Niabella beijingensis: one gene and its partner. The protein of the gene in region 1 interacts with the protein of each later gene in a pairwise test. Links are inferred from orthologs where the notes say so. Each region holds a gene or a part of one and is shown in the gene's direction. Other genes may lie near its edges. The genes, in order: sucD and sucC.

Region 1 (10,487 bases):
GCCCTATCTGTTTAACGGAATCGGTACCCTGCTGAAAAAAACAGACGGTACCTATGACTTTGTCCCCAATACTGTAATGGCCCCGCCTCCGAAGAAAAAGGATGTTCCGTTCACGGAGCGGAACACGGTGCCGCAATCCTATATCGAAGAGAAACCGGTTAATGTCAGATCAAAAAAGCCGGCGATTATCATTATCGTCCTTGCCATTATTGCCATTGCAGCCACAGTATGGTTCTATTCAAAAACAGGCGAGCCTGCTGAACGGCAGCAGGCTGGTGATACTACGGGCACATCAAACAGTACCGCGGGCGAACCCTCAACAGGAACCGCCGGTAAACCCGGTGCCAGTGGTGATACATCATCGGCGCGCACTGCTGTGCCTGTTTCCACGGCAACTCCCGGCACCACCACCTATGTGCTGGAAACCACAAAAGAACCACGTGCCTCCAAACGTTACAATCAGCTGAAAAAAATAGAATGGCCGGTGGAGCTGGAACAATTGGATTCCCTGCGCTATGCGATCATTATGCGGCTGAACACACCCGCTACAGACACTGCCAGGGTGCGGGACTCACTGACCGCGATCTCCGGAAGAAAAGTGACCATCCGTTACTGATAAGGTCGACGGTCGTTTCATATCAACCGGAAAATTCTTTCCGGTGCTTGTTTCAGCACAGGCCTCCAAAACATCCCGATTCGTTAACATATGCGTCAGGATAAAAATGCCCCGGCTGAAACGTCGGCATATCCCTTATAATCTATCAAATAAAAACAGGCGCAGCGCGCCGTTTCTCTTTGTAACCCCCGGGGTACCTGACGACCCTTAAAGCCGCAGCGCGGCGATCACCTTCTGTACGGCCCTGTACCGCCTTACGCTGTTGTTGTCAATACCTGTAATAGCAGCGCTGCGCTGCAGCGTTCTAATGGCAAATATTAACCTGGCGCACATATGTGATTCATCAGGATTGCATGACAACCGGCGGCTTTGTGCCGGATCCTGTTTGTTTTCATACGGAACGAGGTTAACTATTTGTAAAACAACATGGAAGCGGCCGCTGAAACGGCCGCTGTACGCCGGTTACGGCCAAACAATATTTTGCACATTTGGCAGATTGATTTACTTTTCGGGCGTCTAAGACCGGCTGATATTACGAAATAAATCATATGACAAAGAATGATCTACGAAAAGAGCAGGCACTGGCCTACCACGCAAAAGGAAGGCCGGGAAAAATAGAGGTGGTCCCTACTAAAAAAGCCAAAACCCAAAGAGATCTTGCACTGGCCTATTCGCCCGGTGTGGCAGAACCCTGCCTGGAGATCGCAAAGAATACAGAGAACGTTTTTAAATACACGGCAAAAGGAAACCTGGTGGCCGTGATCAGCAATGGTACGGCAGTGCTGGGGCTGGGAGATATCGGCCCCGAAGCCAGCAAGCCGGTAATGGAAGGTAAAGGAGTATTGTTTAAAATATTTGCGGATATTGATGTATTTGATATAGAGATCAATGAAAAAGACCCGCAGAAATTTGTTGAGATCGTAAAGGCCCTGGAGCCCACGTTTGGTGGTATCAACCTGGAAGACATCAAGGCACCGGAATGTTTTTATATCGAGAATGAACTGCGGAAGCAGATGAACATTCCCGTGATGCATGATGATCAGCACGGCACCGCTATTATCAGCGCGGCGGCGCTGATCAATGCCCTGGAGATCCAGAAAAAGAAGATCGATAAAGTAAAATTTGTAATAAATGGTGCGGGTGCCGCTGCCATGGCCTGCGTGCTGTTGTACCAGGAGTTGGGTGCCCGGCCATCCAATTTCCTGATGTTTGATAAGAATGGCGTGCTGGGCAGGAACCGGACCGACCTGGAGGAGATGAAACTGCCCTTTGCCAATGCCACGCGTGAAATTTCACTGGCGGAGGCCATGAAGGGAACGGATGTGTTCATCGGTCTGAGCGCCGGTAACACCGTTACGGCAGAGATGGTCAAAAGCATGGCGAAAAACCCGATCGTATTCGCAATGGCCAACCCTACCCCGGAGATCTCCTGGGAGGACGCCACCGGTGCCCGCAAGGATGTGATCATGGCCACCGGCCGCAGCGATTATCCGAACCAGGTAAATAATGTGCTGGGCTTCCCTTATATATTCAGGGGGGCGCTGGATGTAAGGGCAAGGGTGATCAATACCGAGATGAAGCTGGCGGCGGTAAAAGCCCTGGCATCACTGACAAAAATGCCGGTACCGGATATCGTGAACCTTGCCTATAACCAGGAAAAAATGGCCTTCGGACCGGATTATATCATTCCCAAACCACTGGATCCGCGGCTGCTCACCACCGTGGCGCCGGCCGTGGCACGGGCGGCAATGGAATCCGGGGTGGCACACCACCATATTGAAGACTGGGAGGCCTACAGCCGCGAACTGGATAAACGGCTGGGTGTTGACAATCAGGTACTGCGCGCCATGGGTGCCAAGGCCCGCTCTGCGCCCAAACGGATCGTATTTGCTGAGGGCGAAAATGTAAAGATCCTGAAAGCCGCTCAGATCGTGCTGGATGAGGGGATCGGGTTCCCCCAGCTGATCGGCGATAAGAAAGAAATTGAAGCGATTGCGGCCGAGAACAGCATCGACATCTCAGGGATGGAGATCTTTGATCCACGCAGCGAGGAAATGATCGGGAAGCGAAAGGAGTACGGAGAGCTTTTCTTTAAAATGAGGGCGCGTAAAGGGTATACAAAGGATGAGGCCTATAAACTCATGAAGGAACGGAATCACTTCGGATGTATGATGGTGGAACAGGGAGATGCAGACTGCATGCTGGCGGGTCTTACCAAAAAATACGATGAGGCCATCCGCCCGGCACTGCAGATCATCGGTACCGAATCCGGCGTGAACCGGGTGGCCGGTATGTACCTGGTAATGACAAAAAAAGGCCCGTTGTTCCTTGCAGATACCACGGTCAACTTTAACCCTACGGCAGAAGAGCTGGCGGAGATCGTGTTGCTGACCGCAAAAGAAGTACGGGCGTTTAACCTCACGCCGCGCATCGCACTGCTGAGTTATTCCAACTTCGGCAGCAGCAAATCGCCGGAGGCACAGCTGATGTCCCGTACCCGGGAGATCGTTAAAGAAAAAATGCCGGACCTGATCATCGACGGGGAAATGCAGGCCAATGTAGCACTGAACAACGGATTGCTCCAGGAAATATATCCGTTCAGTGATTTGGTAGGACAGCAGGTAAACACGCTGATCTTCCCTAACTTAGCGTCCGGAAATATTGCCTATAACATCCTGCTGGAGATCGGTTCCTCGGATGCGGTAGGTCCGATCGTAATGGGGCTCAAAAAGCCGGTGCACCTGCTGCAGCTGGGCAGTACGGTAAGCAGTATCGTGAATATGGCAATGATCGCGGTGATCGACGCACAGCTGAAGACAAAAACTACGGCTGAAAGCGAAAAACGCGGAAGAAGACTGTTGAAAAGAAAAACTGATTGATCCATTTTTTAAAAACGATCCATTGAGAATATTAAAAGAGCTCGGGGAATTTATTAAAATGGCCGGTGGCATGTTCCGCAAACCGGAGAATACCAAGATGTACTGGAAGCAGTTCATGCTTCAGTGTAACGATATCGGCATCGGTTCCCTGGGTATTATCTGCATTATTTCTGTTTTTATCGGGGCGGTATCTACCTTGCAGACCGCCTATCAGCTGGTATCACCCATCATTCCCAAAACCACCATTGCCCAGATCGTGCGGGATACCGTGATCCTGGAATTTGCGCCCACGCTGAGTTGTATCGTGCTCTGCGGTGTGGTAGGCAGTAAGATCGCGAGTGAACTGGGAAATATGCGGGTGAGTGAGCAGATCGATGCGTTGGAAATTATGGGCATCAATACAAAAGGATACCTGGTATTGCCAAAGATACTGGCCGGTCTGGTGACCATCCCGCTGCTGATTATGCTGGCGATGATCCTGGGCATCTGGGGCGGACGGCTTGCCGGTACCGCTGCGGGTATTATTGATCCTACTATTTTTGATACGGGGCTGGTGATGGCCTTTAAGGCATATAACGTTTATTTCGCCCTGATCAAATCGGTGGTGTTCGCATTTATTATCACCGCAGTGCCGGCATTCTACGGCTATAATGTAAAGGGTGGTGCGCTGGAGATCGGGCACAGCAGTACCCGTGCGGTGGTGGTTTCCTGTGTATTGCTGCTGCTGGCTGATTACATCTTATCTGCACTGCTTCTGTAAAAACGCTCAATAACATGATTGAAATAAAAGACCTGAAGAAAAGTTTTGACGACAAGGCGGTCCTGAAAGGGGTGGATGTGGTTTTTGATGACGGCAAATGTAACCTGATCATCGGCAGCAGCGGCAGCGGTAAAACGGTGCTGATGAAATGCATGGTAGGGCTGATAAAACCGACCTCCGGGAATGTGCTGTATGATGAAGATGATTTTGTGAACATGAGTGATATTGAACAAAAGACCGTGCGTGAAAAGATCGGGATGCTGTTCCAGGGCGGTGCGTTGTTCGACAGTCAGACGGTGGAACAAAATGTAATGTTCCCGCTGGATATGTTCACCAATGACAAATACTCCAAAAAGAAGGAACGGGTAAAACAGGTACTGGAACGGGTACAGCTGAAAGAGGATGCCTACCGGAAATTTCCGTCGGAGATCAGCGGGGGCATGCAGAAAAGGGTAGCGCTGGCCAGGGCCATCGTGCTGAACCCCAAATATCTTTTTTGTGATGAGCCCAATTCCGGACTGGACCCCCAGACCTCGATGGTGATCGACAAACTGATCCATGAGATCACGCAGGAATACAATATCACAACTATCGTGAACACACATGATATGAACAGTGTGATGGAGATCGGTGACCATATTGTTTATATGCACCAGGGGGAGAAGGAATGGGAAGGCAACAGTAAAGAGATCATCCTCAGCGATAATAAAAAACTCAATGAATTCATTTTTGCATCCGAATTCTTACAGGATGCAAAAAAGATGCGCACCATCCAGGAAACGGGGGAACTGCCCCAGGGAGTGTCCGACGATGTAAAGAATAAGATCGAGGAAAATCTGAACATCGACCTGGATAAGGACGGCGTTATCGGAGACGGAACAAAAAAAACACCTCCGTCAAAAGAAAACTAGCGCGTACAACGCAAACCCTTAATTTTGCACTTGCTTTTTTAAATATATAATCTATACGATATGGCAGTTTTGGTTAATAAGAGTTCAAAGATATTGGTTCAGGGTTTTACAGGCACGGAAGGTACCTTCCACGCCACACAAATGATCGAATACGGAACGAACGTAGTGGGGGGTGTTACGCCGGGTAAAGGCGGAACAACACACCTGGAACGTCCGGTGTTTAATACAGTAGCGGATTGCGTAAAGCAAACCGGCGCTAATGTGAGCATTATCTTTGTGCCGCCGGCTTTTGCGGCGGATGCAATTATGGAAGCGGCGGATGCCGGTATCGAACTGGTGGTATGTATCACTGAAGGGATCCCGGTACAGGATATGGTGACCGTAAAGAATTTCCTCCAAAGTTCAAAAACAAGACTGATCGGACCGAACTGCCCGGGTGTGATCACTGCAGATGAGTGCAAAGTAGGTATCATGCCTGGCTTCGTGTTTAAAAAAGGGCGTATAGGGATCGTTTCCAAATCCGGTACGCTTACTTACGAAGCGGCCGACCAGGTAGCTAAAGCCGGTCTGGGCATCAGTACCGCCATCGGCATCGGCGGAGATCCGATCATTGGCACTACTACCCGTGAAGCCATCGAACTGTTTATGCAGGATGATGATACCGATGCCATCGTAATGATCGGTGAGATCGGCGGAGGTATGGAAGCCGAAGCGGCCCGCTGGATCAAAGAAAACGGAAATAAAAAACCGGTAGTGGGATTTATTGCCGGACAAACCGCCCCTCCCGGACGCCGTATGGGCCATGCAGGAGCGATCGTGGGTGGCGCTGATGATACGGCGGCAGCAAAAATGAAGATCATGAGCGAGTGTGGTATTGCAGTAGTAAGCAGCCCGGCCGATATCGGTAAAACAATGGCCGAACTCATCAAAAAATAATCTGAACGCATTTATTTTACAGAGCCCCGTTAACCGGGGCTTTTTGCTGTACCGCATCAAATACCGGTTCCTGAGGGAATGTGGCGTAATGGTATTTCCGAATCTGTTGATAAAGAGTGTTTTTAGATGTGATTGTATTAAGATACTGTGAATAGCGCATTGTTTTGCCCGCCGTGGAAGATCAGTATCTGTTAATTGGCTGACTGAACTTTAGATGCAGGAACAATCCCGGTCAGGATTCAGCATGGTAACAGGATGGAGACTTTTGATACGGCTCCCTGTTGCAACGATTTTGGATGCAGCCATTTTTATTTATCAGATTTCGGAAAGGATATCAAGAAAAATATCATAAATTTGAATGCCCCTGTTACCGGATAATTGATCATGAATGCTGTTGGATAATGAATTGTTTTGCATTCCTGAGACAACGACCGTATGATTGCTATTTTATTTGAACACCACAGTGTAAAATGATGTAAACCGTTCAAATAACTTCAACTGTATATGAAGGAAGGCAAAAAGATTTTTATAATTGATGATGATCCGATTCACCGGCTGCTGATGGATAAATTGTTTGCCAAGCAATCCCAAGAATACCACCTCCGTTTTTTTGAGAACGGCCAGAAAGGGCTGGATGCGTTAAAAGATCCTGATACGGGAACCCCGGACCTCATTCTGCTGGATATCGAAATGCCGGTGATGAACGGCTGGCAGTTCATCGAAGCCTTTGAGCAGCTGGATCCTGCGTTGCGTGATCCGGTAACGGTTTATATGGTGTCCTCTTCTTTTTCGGATGAAGATCAGGAACGGGTGAAAAGCTATCCGCTGATAAAAGGCTATATTGTAAAGCCCATCCGCATAGAAACCATTGCCGGATTGCTTGAGTGATTTTTGCGTGTGCGTAACCGGCTGATCCGCTTTCACCGGAAACTCCTATTATTATATGAACCGGCCGTTGTTTTACGGGGGATCAGTTATCTTTAGCGGATAGAACACAGGATCATGGACTTTAAGCATTTGGAAACGGAATTTTCCGGGGAACTGTTTTATGACGACAGCAGCCTGCACCGGGCACAGAAAATGGTGTATGCCACCGACGCTTCCGTTTACCAGGAGCAGCCGCTGGCAGTGGCACATCCCAAAGACAGGAACGATCTGAAAACGCTCATACGCTTTGCCAATCAGAATAACATTTCACTGATCCCCCGTGCTGCGGGCACATCGCTGGCAGGGCAGGTAGTAGGGAACGGCATCGTGGTGGATATATCCCGGCACTTTAAACAGATCCTGGAAGTGAATAAGGAGGAAAAATGGGTGCGGCTGGAACCGGGTATTATCCGGGACGACCTGAATGCGGCACTAAAACCCTATGGATTATTGTTTGCCCCGGAAACCTCCACCGCCAGCAGGGCCATGATCGGCGGAATGATCGGCAATAATTCCTGCGGTCTGCATTCCATTGTATGGGGCGATACCCGGCAGCATTTGCTGGAAGCTACCGTGTTGCTGAGCAACGGGGAAGAAGTAGTGCTGAAATACAGGACGGCAGCAGATATGGAGGCAAAGGCCCGGGCGGCTACCCTGGAAGGAAAGATCTACAAAGAACTTTTGACGCTGTTAAACGATCCGGTCAACCAGACCGTCATCCGCAAAAATTATCCCAAACGCTCGCTGAAACGGCGCAACACCGGATATGCGCTGGATGCGCTGCTGGAGGAGATGGAAGCCGGAACGGGTGGTTTTAATTGCTGCCGGCTCCTTGCGGGATCCGAAGGCACACTGGCCTTTGTAACGGAAGTCAAACTGAACCTGCTGCCGCTGCCGCCGGCGAAAGATGCGCTGGTCTGCATTCATTGTGCATCACTTGCAGATGCGCTTCATGCTAATAATGTGGTGCTGCGGCACCATCCCATGGCTTCGGAGCTGGTAGACCGGTACATCATGGATTTTACAAAGGGACATCCCGTATATCAGCAGAACCGTTTTTTTATTGAAGGTGCTCCCGAGGCGCTGCTGATGGTGGAATTTATGGAGGATACGGATGAAAAGCTGGACGAACGGACCGCTGCTTTGATCGAAGATCTGAAACGGGACGGACTGGGCTATGCCTGGCCGGTGATAAAAGGCCCGCAGACAAAACTGGTATGGGATATCCGGAAGGCCGGTCTGGGGCTGATCCGCAACATGCCCGGGGACCGGCAGCCGGTGAACCTGATCGAAGACTGTGCCGTTTCTCCCGAAGACCTGCCGGCCTATATCGAAGACCTGCAACAACTGCTGGACGGATATGGTCTTACCGCTTCTTATTATGCCCATGCGGGTGCGGGTGAATTGCATGTGGAGCCGATGATCAACCTGAAAACAGAAGAAGGAAGACAGGTGTTCCGTGATGTGCTGCGCGATACGGTAGGATTGGTTAAAAAATACAATGGTTCATTAAGTGGAGAGCACGGCGATGGCCGGTTAAGAGGCGAATTTATTGCCAGCGCTATGGGTGATGCAGTATATGGGCTGTTGCAGCAGGTGAAACAGTTTTTTGATCCGGCGGGTGTTTTTAACGCAGGCAAGATCGTGAATACCCCCCAAATGAATGAACAGCTGCGCTATGACCCGCAAAAAACGCCGCGTAATATAGCTACGGTGTTTGACTTTACCGCCCAGGAAAATATCCTGCGGCTTACCGAAAAATGCTCCGGCTCGGGTGATTGCCGGAAATCGCATATCACAGGGGGTACCATGTGCCCTTCTTATATGGCAACTTTGCAGGAAAAAGACACCACGCGTGCACGGGCAAATATTTTGCGGCAGTTCCTTACCAATACTTCAGCGGAGAATCCTTTTGATCATCCTGAGATAAAGGAAGTGATGGACCTTTGCCTGAGCTGTAAGGCCTGTAAGTCGGAATGCCCTTCCAGTGTGGATATCGCCAAACTTAAAGCTGAATTCTTACAACATTATTATGATGCCAACGGGATTCCGTTCCGCTCAAAGCTCATAGCAGGTTTTACAAGATCGCAGCGGCTGGGTATTATGGTGCCTGGAATTTATAATGCGATGGCCGGTAATAAATTTACCTCGGGCCTGATCAAAAAAATAGCAGGCTTTGCACCCGACCGCTCGTTACCTGCGGTAGGTAAAACAACATTGCGCAGCTGGTTTGAAAAATATAAAAAAACAACGGCACAGCAATACAATAGGAAAGTACATTTGTTCTGTGATGAGTTCACCAATTACAACGATGTGGAGATCGGCAAAACCACCATCAAACTACTCAATGCCCTGGGTTACGGAGTGACAATTCCCGTACATAAGGAAAGCGGGCGCACCTGGCTTTCCAAAGGACTGGTGCGGCAGGCACAAAAGATCATTACAGAAAATGTAGCAGCACTTTCAAAAGTGGTCACGGCAGATCAGCCATTGATCGGTATCGAACCCAGTGCCCTGCTTACTTTCAGGGATGAAGCGCCGGACCTGGTGCCCGCGGCACTTAAAACCAACGCACGGCAACTGGCTGCGCAGAGCTTTCTGATCGAAGAATTTCTGGCCGGTGAATATGAAAAAGGACATATCACATCCGGCCGGTTCACGGAAGCGAAACAAACGGTAAAACTGCACGGCCACTGTTATCAGAAATCTTTCGGAATTGTGCCTTCCGTGCAAAAAGCACTCAGTATCCCTGTTAACTATTATGTGGAGCTGATCCCTTCGGGTTGTTGCGGTATGGCCGGCTCCTTTGGGTATGAAAAGGAACATTACGACGTATCGATGAAAGTAGGGGAGCTGGTACTATTGCCGGCAGTACGGTCGGCAGCCGCTGATACCCTTATTGCCGCATCCGGTACCAGCTGCCGCCACCAGATAAAGGATGGTGCAAAGCGGCAGAGCCTGCATCCCGTGGAAGTATTGTGGGCCGCGCTGAAGTAAAATACGTCCGTCTTTTATACGAAGGGCTGACATACCGTATTGATTTGCGGCGAGCGGCATCAGGTCCTTCTGTAGAAAAGTGATCCGTAAGGAGAGCTGCTGTTGCGACTGTGTTTATCTCCGGGAAAAACCGCTCATGGCCGGGTAATGGTTCGTGCGGGCACCGACCCGGCAACTAACAGGCTATTTTAATAACGGAGCAAGCCGGTTTTCAAGGCCGTCCACGTCAAGATTGCGGGCAATGATCTTCCCATCCGGACCGATCAGAAAATTCTGGGGGATCTCGTGTACATCGTACAGCTTCGCAACAGGATTGTCAAATCCATCCAGGCTCGATATATGGGTCCAGTTCAGCCCATCCTTCCGGATGGCATCGATCCATTTTTGTTTACCTTCCTGTTTGTCGAGCGATACACTGAGTATGGTAAAACCCTTTTCGCGGAACCGGTTAAAAAGCGCTA
Region 2 (10,491 bases), 3.1 Mb from region 1 along the record:
GAATGCCGGATCGCTGCTGTTGCTTTCTTGTCAATATTATTGCTTGGTGGTATAGGTCTTTGTACGCTCGTACTGACAACAGGCGTGCAGCTTCTCATAAGCGACATCATTGCCTTTGATTGATTTTGTATCATATCCTGCGTCGGCAACGGCCTGTTGAATTTTCTCTCCGTTCGTTTTTTTATCGTCGTACTTCACAGAAAGCAGTTTGGAGGCAATATCCCAGGAAGCCTCAGCTGCACCGGCAGATTGTGCGGCCTTTTCGATGGTCTTTTTACACATACCACAGTTTCCGGAAACCGGTATTTTCTCTGTTTTTGCCTGTGCGGTTGCTACCTGAGCCGCCAGTATCATAAAGATACCCAGCAACGATGCCTCGATTTTTTTCATATACATAAAATTATATATCAGGAATAAGACGCCTTTCTGTGAAAACAGGTTGCCCCGGAAATTGTTCGGTAATTCCGGGATTAATTCACAAATCCCCAGAATATGCCCAGGCGGATCAGCAGACCGGGATACGGATAATCCGTTGATGCAAAGTTATTATTGGTAAAGCCCCAGCTTCCATCCAGGTTGCGGAAAGTGTTCAGGTTCTCTGCGCGTACAAACGCTTTGAATGAATTGATCCGGAAGTTAAGGTATGCCGCTATATTCGGTAATTTATATTGTACGGTCTGATCATCCTGGTAAAAGAATTGTCCCAGGAGCGGGGAATAGCTGTCTCCTTTATAATTGGTCCGGTACTTGGCCTCAAATCCCATAGCAATATTCAGCTTGGGAAAACCCAGTTTTCCTTCATAGCCCAGCCGGTTACGGGTGTAGATCGTTGGCACATGCAGCGGAGCCCCTCCCACTACCTGCTGGAAGTATACTTCGGTACGCCATTTCCATTGTTTGGTCTTCCCAGCTTCAAACACTTTATTGATGCCGATCTGAAGCATATTGAACAATGAGTTATACTGATTGATCTTGTAAAAATCCGTGTAATAGGTATAATTCGTCATCAGGTAATAATGCCCTGTAAGCCCCAGCTTCAGCAGCGGCTGATAAATAGCGGCATAAAGATGCGTGACATTTTCCTTTTTCAGATCCGGGCTTTCCCCACGCATAAAATTAAAACTGCTGATGGGGTTCTGCATTATAAAAGAAGGTGTGCGGTTCACATTCTGCGCCCCCAGCATGAGGCTTCCGATCTTTTTCCCCAGCAGGCTCTGAACACTGGCGCCCAGCTCATAGTCCCCGGCATTCAGACCTGCAAAATAGATCTTTCCGTTGGCCGCCATATCCCATTTCTGGTTTTTGGTGCGGTTACGGTATTCCCCATGACCAAAAATATTATAGAAATTCTTCTTCTGCCGCTCCCCGATCAGCTCCAGCTGGTTACTCCGCTGCAGGGTATCAAACACTCCTGAAAGATTCTGAACACCGGCGCCGAGCTTGATGAATTGCTGGGTGTTCTTTGCATCCGGGAAGGTATAAATAGAGAAGTCGTTCGTCAGCTCCCTCCAGTCATCCCGCTTTGTGAACCCGGATGTGGTGCCGCCTCCGAATACATAATCATAATACTGAAGGTAGTAATCTTCCTGCGGGCTGGCATCTGTAAACATGTAGGTATATTTACTGTACTGGATGGTATGCTCCAGCCGGATCCTTGGAAAGAACAGGGGCACCACGCTGCTGTCCGTTACCAGTGAATCTTTGCGGCCGAAATCGTATTGCTGGCGCATCACCGCATTAAAATCAGCATACTTGGTTCCTGTGGCCACATTGGTATTAAAAAAATTGGCCGAGTAGCCCGTATTGCCGCCCAGTCGCACGCCAATATAATCCCGCTGGGCATAATCCACACTGTCGATAAGCAAACTGTTTTCGATCCCTCCGTTCTCTGCATTCTGCAGCTTATTGGCCGCAATAATAATGTAGTTGTTATACCGTTTGTTTATGGACTGCACCCAGTTGGTAAGGTAATAGCTGTTGTGCGCCGACTTCTGGTTCTGGAACATCCCCGGTGAATTCAGCAAACGATAGGCAAAATGGGCATTCCAGTTGGGGCGGATGTTCTGAGTATGCATCAGCTCGATGAACTGTTCTGAACGGGGACCCAGCAGATAATTCAACTCCGAATACGGCCGGGTGGTGGTAAAGAAGCGTGCTTTTTCAACCGTGTACTTATAAATATCATAAGCGTGGAAACCTGGATCCCATCCTGCTTTCATCCGGGGAGTAAACAGGTAGGACTGTGCCGCATTCCCAAAGTTGCCCAGGTAATTATAATCCGCCGGTATCGGATAGTACCGGGTAAAATCATTGATCGAGGAATCCATCTTATAGTTCCGCGCCGTATCCAGGTAGCGGTAACTAATGGTAATGGAATCTTCAAATTTATTTCTTCTGGCCAGACTGTCATTCCCCGAACCGGCATTTTTAATACCCCGGAACCGGTTGCCGACACCACCCAGCGGGTCCTGCGCCTGTGCGCAGATCCCGGTTATCAGAAGAAATAAAACAAAATAAAACCTCATTTATCCAATTTATGCGCGGGCTACCATTTCTGTAAATAAATGCGCCAGTTTAGGTTCTGCCGCTTTTGCTGCCTCCAGTACTTCCTCATGGGTGATCACATTTTCCTCATCGCGGATACCCAGGTCCGTAATGATGCTTACCGCAAAAACATCCAGTGCCATATGGTTGGCCACAATAGCCTCCTGCACCGTGCTCATTCCAACTGCATCAGCACCCAGGGTATGGATCATTTTATATTCTGCGCGGGTTTCAAATGTAGGTCCTGTAACCGCATAATAAACGCCCTCCCGCACATCGATACCGGCCTCACTGCAAATTTCCCGGGCCCTTGCGATAAGTGATTTCTTATAGGGTTCGCTCATATCCGGAAAGCGGGTGCCCCATTCTTCTATATTTTTCCCGACCAGGGGATTCGGTGTTCCAAAACTGATATGGTCGTTGATGATCATGATATCGCCCACGGAGAAACCAGGATTCACTCCACCCGCGGCGTTGCTGAGCAGCAGCTGGCGGATCCCCAGCAACTTAAATACCCTTACAGGGAAAACCACTTCCTGTGGTGTATACCCTTCATAAAAATGAAACCGTCCGGCCATTGCCACTACTTTTTTCCCGGCCAGCTCGCCAAAGATCAGTTTGCCGGAATGGCCTTTTACCGTAGAAACCGGAAAATGGGGAATCTCTGAATAGGGCACTTCCGCTTCTACGCGGATATGGGCTGCAAAATTTCCCAGGCCACTCCCCAGCACAATACCTACCTCCGGTGTTTCAGGATACCGGGACCGTAAAAAGGCTACCGTTTCCTGAACCTGTTCCACAACTGACTTTGACATAAATTGCTCATTAAGTGTGGGCAAATATAACGAAAGAAACAGCTATACACACGCCGGTAGCCGGAAACAGTTGTTTCTTTTAAAACTATTAACATTCAAAGCCTTAGCCACGAATCAAATGGGCCACGCAGCGACTGGTGCCTGGTGGAACATAGCAGCTTTGCGACCTTCCTGCCCCGCCTGTTGAACCTGTTGCAGGCTTTTGAACGGTTCCGCTGCATGGTAGTAAGGCCGGAACGGAGCCCCGTTTCGGTGTTACCGGAAGAAGTATTTTTTTATTTCCTTTTTCAGAACCGTTACGAATTTGGTCCGGTTGCCGCCGATTCAGCTCGTTTGTTTCAGGATCGCTTTATAAAACTCCGGCCCTTTGATGAAACCGGCGGAGCCCTTCTTTATTTTTCCCGGGGATATTTTATCATACCTGCCCTTATTTTTCAACCGGCATTTCCGAAGCCGGAACGGTTGCCGCTCCCGGAAAACACCACCCGAAAGTTTCACCTGAATCCTTATCTTCGTGCCTGCTTAATAAATAAACTTTTAAAATATTTACAGATGAATCTTCACGAATACCAGGCCAAGGAATTATTGAAAAAATACGATGTTCCGGTACAGGAAGGTTATGCCTGCAGTTCTGTGCAGGAAGCCGAAGAAGCTTACCGGAAAATAAAAACGGAGACCGGAAGCAAATTTGCAGTGATCAAAGCACAGATTCATGCCGGCGGCCGGGGAAAAGGGGCAATTAAGGAAACCGGGATCAACGGGGTAAAAGTGGCCAAGTCGCTTGAAGAAGTGGAAGAGTTTGCCAAAGGCATCCTGGGCGGCACGCTGGTTACCATTCAGACCGGACCTGCGGGGAAGGTAGTCAACAAGATCTTTGTGGCACAGGATATGTATTATGATGGTCCGTCTGAACGTCAGGAATTCTATCTTTCCATTCTGCTGGACCGGAGCAAGGGACAGAATGTGATCATGTACAGCACGGAAGGCGGTATGAGCATTGAAGACGTGGCACATGAAACACCGGAGAAGATATTTAAGGAATGGGTACATCCTTCCGGTGGACTGCTGGGTTTCCAGGCACGTAAAATTGCCTTTAACCTTGGACTGACCGGCGCTGCATTTAAAAGCTGTGTAAAATTCGTTACCAATTTATACAATGCCTATGTAGGACTGGATTGCAGCATGCTTGAGATCAACCCGCTGTTCAAAGCAGCGGACGATAAGATCATTGCGGTTGATTGTAAAATGAATCTTGATGATAATGCCATGATGCGGCATGCCGACCTGGCGTCTCTGAGAGATGTAACAGAAGAAGATCCCACGGAAGTGGAAGCGGGTAAGTACAATCTCAATTTTGTAAAGCTGGATGGCAATGTGGGTTGTATGGTAAATGGTGCGGGGCTGGCCATGGCCACAATGGATATGATCAAATTAAGTGGCGGTGAGCCGGCCAACTTCCTGGACGTGGGTGGCACGGCAAATGCACAGACGGTGGAAGCCGGCTTTAAAATCATCATGAAGGACCCTGCCGTTAAAGCGATCCTGATCAATATTTTCGGAGGCATCGTACGCTGCGACCGTGTTGCAGCCGGTGTGATCGACGCTTATAAAAACCTTGGCAACATCAATATCCCGATCATCGTACGTCTTCAGGGTACCAATGCCGAAGAAGCGAAAAAGCTGATCGATGAAAGCGGGCTCAAAGTGCAATCAGCCATCCTGCTGAGTGAAGCCGCCGACCTGGTAAAGAAAGCAGTTGCTTAATTTTATTTACATATACTTGGGAAAGAGATCGTTTTTAAGCGATCTCTTTTTTTATAGGGACGAGCGCGTAGAGCATTGAGATATGAGAATCGAGGTGTGGGATGTAAAAAGTGGAATGGTGAATACCCGGCAACCTTTTACTTACCGAATGCAGGATGTCGCATTCTGGTTACGATCCGGTGAAATCTGAAATCTCAATGCTCCTATCTCAATTCTCCTATCTCATACCCCAATTCTGAAATCTCAAAGCTGACCACTGAAGGCTGATAACTCACAGCTTTCCTTTTAAGCCAATTTTAACGATCTCTAAGGCAATCTTTATACTAATGCAGCGTTAAAGATGAATAACCTAAGTCCTGATCTGATTTTATCTTAATCAGATCTGATCTATTTTATTCTACTAAACCTGAAATTCTATTATGATTTGCAGACCTATCCGGCTATTCTTTATTGCCGTTCTATGTGGACTCACCTGCTCCCTGCATGCGCAAACCAGTCAGACCATCCATGGAAAAATCATCGGAAGAACGGGCTTCGGCCTGGGAAACACAGTGCTGCGGATGGTTGCCTCCGGCGATTCGACGCAGACAGATACCAATGGCATCTTTACCCTGAAAGCAGGAAAAGGCGATTCGGTGCAACTTCAGAATGCATTGTTTCCGCAGCCGTACACGATCGCGCTTCCGGGATTTGACAGCCTGTTGATCCGTTTTGAGAACAACAGCATCACTACCGGGCAATGGAGCAGTTCTTCCGGAGCCTTTAAAGATTCCGTTTCACAGGAAACAACAGCCGCTGGTACACCGGCGGACACAGTGCCTGCTGCGGCCCAGACCGGCGCCGCTAAACAGGATACCGTTTTTGTAAAAGGAACGGTTGTCAACAGTGCGGGGCAGCCCTTATCAAATGCCAGTATCACCTACCCCGACGGAAAGATCTATACCGCCGGAGAGAACGGTGCTTTTTCCATTCCCTTCCAGCAGGGATTAAAGGTCGTTTTCTCCAGTGTGGGGGCAACCGATCAGGAAGTGGTGCTGAACAATGCCGATGCGCCGCTTTCCGTCCGGCTGGTCACAAAAAAAACTTCAGAAGAACTGGAACGGGTAACCGTAACGGCCATGGGGATCTCAAAGAAGAGCCGTTCCGTAGGATACGCAGTATCAGAGGTCAAGGGCTCAGAGATCCAGACCGCCAAGGAAGTGAACTTTGTCAACAACCTCGCAGGCCGGGTACCCGGTGTACAGATCAGCTCCAACAGCGGCTCTATGGGCGGTTCCAGTAAAGTTACGATCCGTGGTCCCAAATCGATCCTGGGAGACAATAATGCATTGTTTGTTGTGGATGGGATCCCCTTCAGCAATCTGAACACCAACTCTTATGGTCAGCAAATTGGTGGCGGTGGCTTCGACTATGGAAGTCCTGTACAGGATATCAACCCGGATGATATTGATCAGATATCTGTGTTGAAAGGAGCTGCGGCCACGGCGCTCTATGGCAGCCGCGGACAAAACGGTGTGGTATTGGTAACTACAAAAAAGACAAATGGAGGTGGTAAAAAAATAGGTGTGAACTATAGTCTGAATGTACAAACAGACAAAGTGTATGTACTGCCCGATTATCAGAATAAATACGGAGGCGGTTCCAAAACAACATTCGACACTCTTTTTTATAACAAAAACCCCGAACAGTTTTTAAGCAGTTCTTCTCCCGCTTACCAGGATCCGGTTCTGGGGGGCTATGACCTGATGCCGGAATTTGCGGTGGATGAGTCCTGGGGGCCTGCGCTGGACGGCCGTAAGGTACGGCATTACTGGTCTTTTGATAAAAACAAAGCCAACCCATTGTTCGGTGTTACTGCGCCCTGGTCGCCGCAACCCAACAATATCAAAGACTTTTTTCAGACTGGGGTAACCGTTACCAACAGTGTAAGCGTGGGGGGCAGCAGTGACAAAGGATCTATAAGAATTGCAATGGCTGATACGCGGCAGCGATTTGTATTGCCAAATTCAAAACTTTCACGCACCAACGCGGGTATTAACGGCAGTTATAAACTAACGGATCAGCTCACAGCTACTGCAGGTATAAAATATTCTTACACTACGGCAAAAGGACGTCCCGGGACAGGGTTCACAGGGCAGAATGTGATGAACCTGTTCAGTGAATACGGGCAGCGGCAATGGGATATGAGCCGGATGAAAGATTACAAATATGCGGATGGAACACAGATCAGCTGGAACCGGAAGCGTTTTGACGACCCTACACCCAACTTTGCCAACAATCCTTACTGGACGCGTTATATGGAATACCAGAGTGATGACCGGAGCCGTCTGTTCGGTTCTGTGGGTCTGGAATATAAGCCACTTGACTGGCTGTCCTTTAATGCACAGGCCTTTATGGATAGTTATAATACATTACAGGAGGAAAGAACGGCCAAAGATTATTTCCTCGGAAGCTATACAAGAAACACAATCGATTTCCGGGAAATGAACTATATGTTCACCACCAATATCAAAAAAGATATTAGCGATAAGATCAACATTGGAGCTACGGTGGGTGGCAATATTATGAAGCAAAATGTACGTCTCTTTACGGGATCAACACCTGATAAGGCCGGTCTGATCGCCCCCGGTGTTTATACCCTATCGAATATTTCCGCTCCTCCATTGCTTTCAGAAGCGCGACCAAGGAAACAGATCAATTCCTTATTTGGTTCTGCTACTGTCGGATATGACAATACTATATTCGTAGAATTAACAGGAAGAAACGACTGGTCATCTGCCCTGCCGTCAGCTAATCGGTCGTACTTTTATCCATCGGCCTCAACCTCTATTATTTTTTCGGAGTGGATCAAAAATGCTAAATGGCTGAGTTTCGGAAAACTCCGTGCAGGCATTGCTCAGGTGGGAAGTGACACAGACCCATATAACATTTTCAATGTGTATAGCTCACCACTTCTTTTTAATGGAATCCCTTATGTAACCGTTGATAATAGGAAACGCAATCCCAATCTTCTTCCCGAAAAGACCACTGAAAAAGAAGCCGGTATTGAATTAAGATTATTTAACAACCGTGCTGGTATTGATTTCACATATTATGACCGCATTACAAAGAATCAAATCATTCCTGTGAATGTTTCTCCGGCATCCGGTTTCGGAGAGTTTATATTAAATGCTGGGAAAGTGAGCAATAAGGGGATCGAATTAAGGGTAGACGGAACTCCAATTCAAACTGAAAATTTTAAATGGAATATCGGCCTGAACTTTTCCAAAAATAAAAATAAGGTATTAGACCTAGCACAAAACGGAAACGAGGTTGTGGATAAGGTCAATATCGGCACTGAACGAAGGTTGAATGCAGTTTCCATACAAGCCATCAAAGGACAATCTCTTGGAACGCTGGTGGGTTATGATTATACATATATGAATGGTCAAAAAGTAATAGATTCTGCAGGTCACTATGTAAGAACGGGCTCTGTTGTTCCGCTGGGAAGTGTTTACCCCGATTATGTTGGCGGGCTGAGCAATGGTTTTACGTACAAGAACATTAGCCTGAGTGCATTGGTCGATTTTAGTAAGGGTGGAAAATTCTTCTCCTATACCAACATGTATGGCCTGGCCTCCGGGCTACTCGAGGAAACGGCAGAAGGGAATATCCGGGAAAATGGTGTTGACATTTCAGGTGTGTTGCAGGATGGCACGCCTTATTCAACACATATAACAGCCATAGATCATTTTAAAAACAACTTCGGTAAATATATTAATGCCGCAAATGTATACGATGCCAGTTATATCTATTTAAGGGAAGTAACTCTTGGTTACCAGCTACCCCTGAAGTGGGCCGAAAAGATAAAGGCAAGTAACATTACCCTTTCTCTTTATGGCCGCAATCTGTGGTTGATCAAATCCAATGCTCCCAATGTGGATCCGTCCAATATCACCAATGGTACCGGAAACATACAGGGATTAGAAGGTGGCGCACTCCCTTCCATACGTTCCATGGGTCTAAACTTGAATATCGGATTCTAAAACCTGTTTACAAATGAAATATTCCATTTATAATATATTATTCCTGTTTGCACTGACGGCAAGCATCTGTTCCTGTAAAAAATTTGATGAGTTAAATACAGATCCAGTTAAACCTGCAGATACCAGTCCGGAGCAACTATTGCTTTCTGCGGAGAAAAGTGCTATGGATGCACTGTACAATTCGATCGTGAACAATCGCGTCGGAATGCATTACGCACAATACTGGTCAGCCACTGATAAAGAAGAAGGCAGTCGCTATCAGCTGGATGAAGGTAGCAATTCCACCTTATGGTCCTTATACAATGGCCCGCTGGAAGATTTGAAAGAAATTGAAAGGTTAAATGAAACATCTTCTTTTCCTGAATCAGTACCCAATCAAAATGCCATTGCAGGTATTCTCCAGGCATGGATCATACAAACACTTGCAGATACTTATGGAAACATCCCCTATTCACAAGCGGTAAAGCCTGATGTATTGATGCCGCCTTATGATGATGCTGCAACAATTTATTTAGACCTCATCAAGCAACTGAACAACAATCAGGCTGCGCTCGATGCAGCAGCACCTTCTTATTCCAGTGGTGATGTCCTTTATAAGGGAGACGTCACCAAATGGAAGAAACTGGCTAACTCGCTGATCGTACGTATTGCTATGCGGATGAGTGAGGTAAAACCAGCAGAAGCAAAAACCGCAATTGAAATGGCGGTAAAGAACGGGGTAATCACAGACAATACCGATGAAGCACTGTTCCCATATACCGGAGAGGCACCCAATACCTATCCATACAACGAACTGGGAAGAGAATTAACAGAGTTTGTAGTAAGTGAAACCCTTGTAAACTACATGGAGGGACTTAAAGATCCAAGGCTTGAAATATATGCCCGCCCGGCAACAAATTCCAAAACAATTATTGGTAAGCCCTATGGTCTTGGAACGAACTCCGCTTCCGATGCCCAGAAATATTCCACTCCCGGTGTGCGTGTTTATGCTCCGGATTTCCCGGGTATCCTGATCACCTCCTCCGAAGTCCAGTTCCTGCTGGCGGAAGCCGCTGCACGAGGTATGAATGTAGGAGGAACGGCTGAAGTATTTTACAAGGCAGGGATCAAAGCCAACATGGATTTCTGGAAAGTTCCGGAAGCGGCCGCCACAACCTATATCAATTCTGTTCCCTACAAAAGCAGCGGCTGGAAGAATGTGATCGGCACACAGAAATGGATCGCTATGTATATGCAGGGATTACAATCCTGGTATGAGCGCCTGCGGTTACAGTTTACCAAACCGGATGGCACCCCGCTGTTCATTGCCCCGGTTGCCGGCTCACTGGATCCTAATGTAACGA

The links.
Region 2: the proteins of sucD (region 1) and sucC interact in binary tests that used the Escherichia coli proteins (3 or more experiments, as listed by UniProt). The link is inferred for Niabella beijingensis from one-to-one orthologs.

Annotation. Positions count from the first base shown.
Region 1 is NZ_JAIQDI010000001.1:3,494,008-3,504,494, forward strand. Bases 4,354-7,164 are described here. They hold sucD (succinate--CoA ligase subunit alpha), read left to right. Parts: upstream 4,354-5,226; coding sequence 5,227-6,102; downstream 6,103-7,164. Other genes in these bases: K7B07_RS14705 (ABC transporter ATP-binding protein), read left to right, coding at 4,354-5,166; K7B07_RS14715 (response regulator), read left to right, coding at 6,607-6,990; K7B07_RS14720 (FAD-binding and (Fe-S)-binding domain-containing protein), read left to right, coding at 7,105-7,164. In the rest of the region: K7B07_RS14690 (hypothetical protein), read left to right, coding at 1-616; K7B07_RS14695 (NADP-dependent malic enzyme), read left to right, coding at 1,165-3,495; K7B07_RS14700 (MlaE family ABC transporter permease), read left to right, coding at 3,518-4,255; more of K7B07_RS14705, read left to right, coding at 4,270-4,353; more of K7B07_RS14720, read left to right, coding at 7,165-10,026; K7B07_RS14725 (peroxiredoxin family protein), read right to left, coding at 10,210-10,487. UniProt on the Escherichia coli protein: Succinyl-CoA synthetase functions in the citric acid cycle (TCA), coupling the hydrolysis of succinyl-CoA to the synthesis of either ATP or GTP and thus represents the only step of substrate-level phosphorylation in the TCA.
Region 2 is NZ_JAIQDI010000001.1:378,575-389,065, forward strand. Bases 3,203-6,017 are described here. They hold sucC (ADP-forming succinate--CoA ligase subunit beta), read left to right. Parts: upstream 3,203-3,911; coding sequence 3,912-5,123; downstream 5,124-6,017. Other genes in these bases: K7B07_RS01530 (purine-nucleoside phosphorylase), read right to left, coding at 3,203-3,359; K7B07_RS01540 (SusC/RagA family TonB-linked outer membrane protein), read left to right, coding at 5,543-6,017. In the rest of the region: K7B07_RS01515 (peroxiredoxin family protein), read right to left, coding at 1-34; K7B07_RS01520 (heavy-metal-associated domain-containing protein), read right to left, coding at 37-390; K7B07_RS01525 (putative porin), read right to left, coding at 471-2,525; more of K7B07_RS01530, read right to left, coding at 2,535-3,202; more of K7B07_RS01540, read left to right, coding at 6,018-9,148; K7B07_RS01545 (SusD/RagB family nutrient-binding outer membrane lipoprotein), read left to right, coding at 9,162-10,491. UniProt on the Escherichia coli protein: Succinyl-CoA synthetase functions in the citric acid cycle (TCA), coupling the hydrolysis of succinyl-CoA to the synthesis of either ATP or GTP and thus represents the only step of substrate-level phosphorylation in the TCA.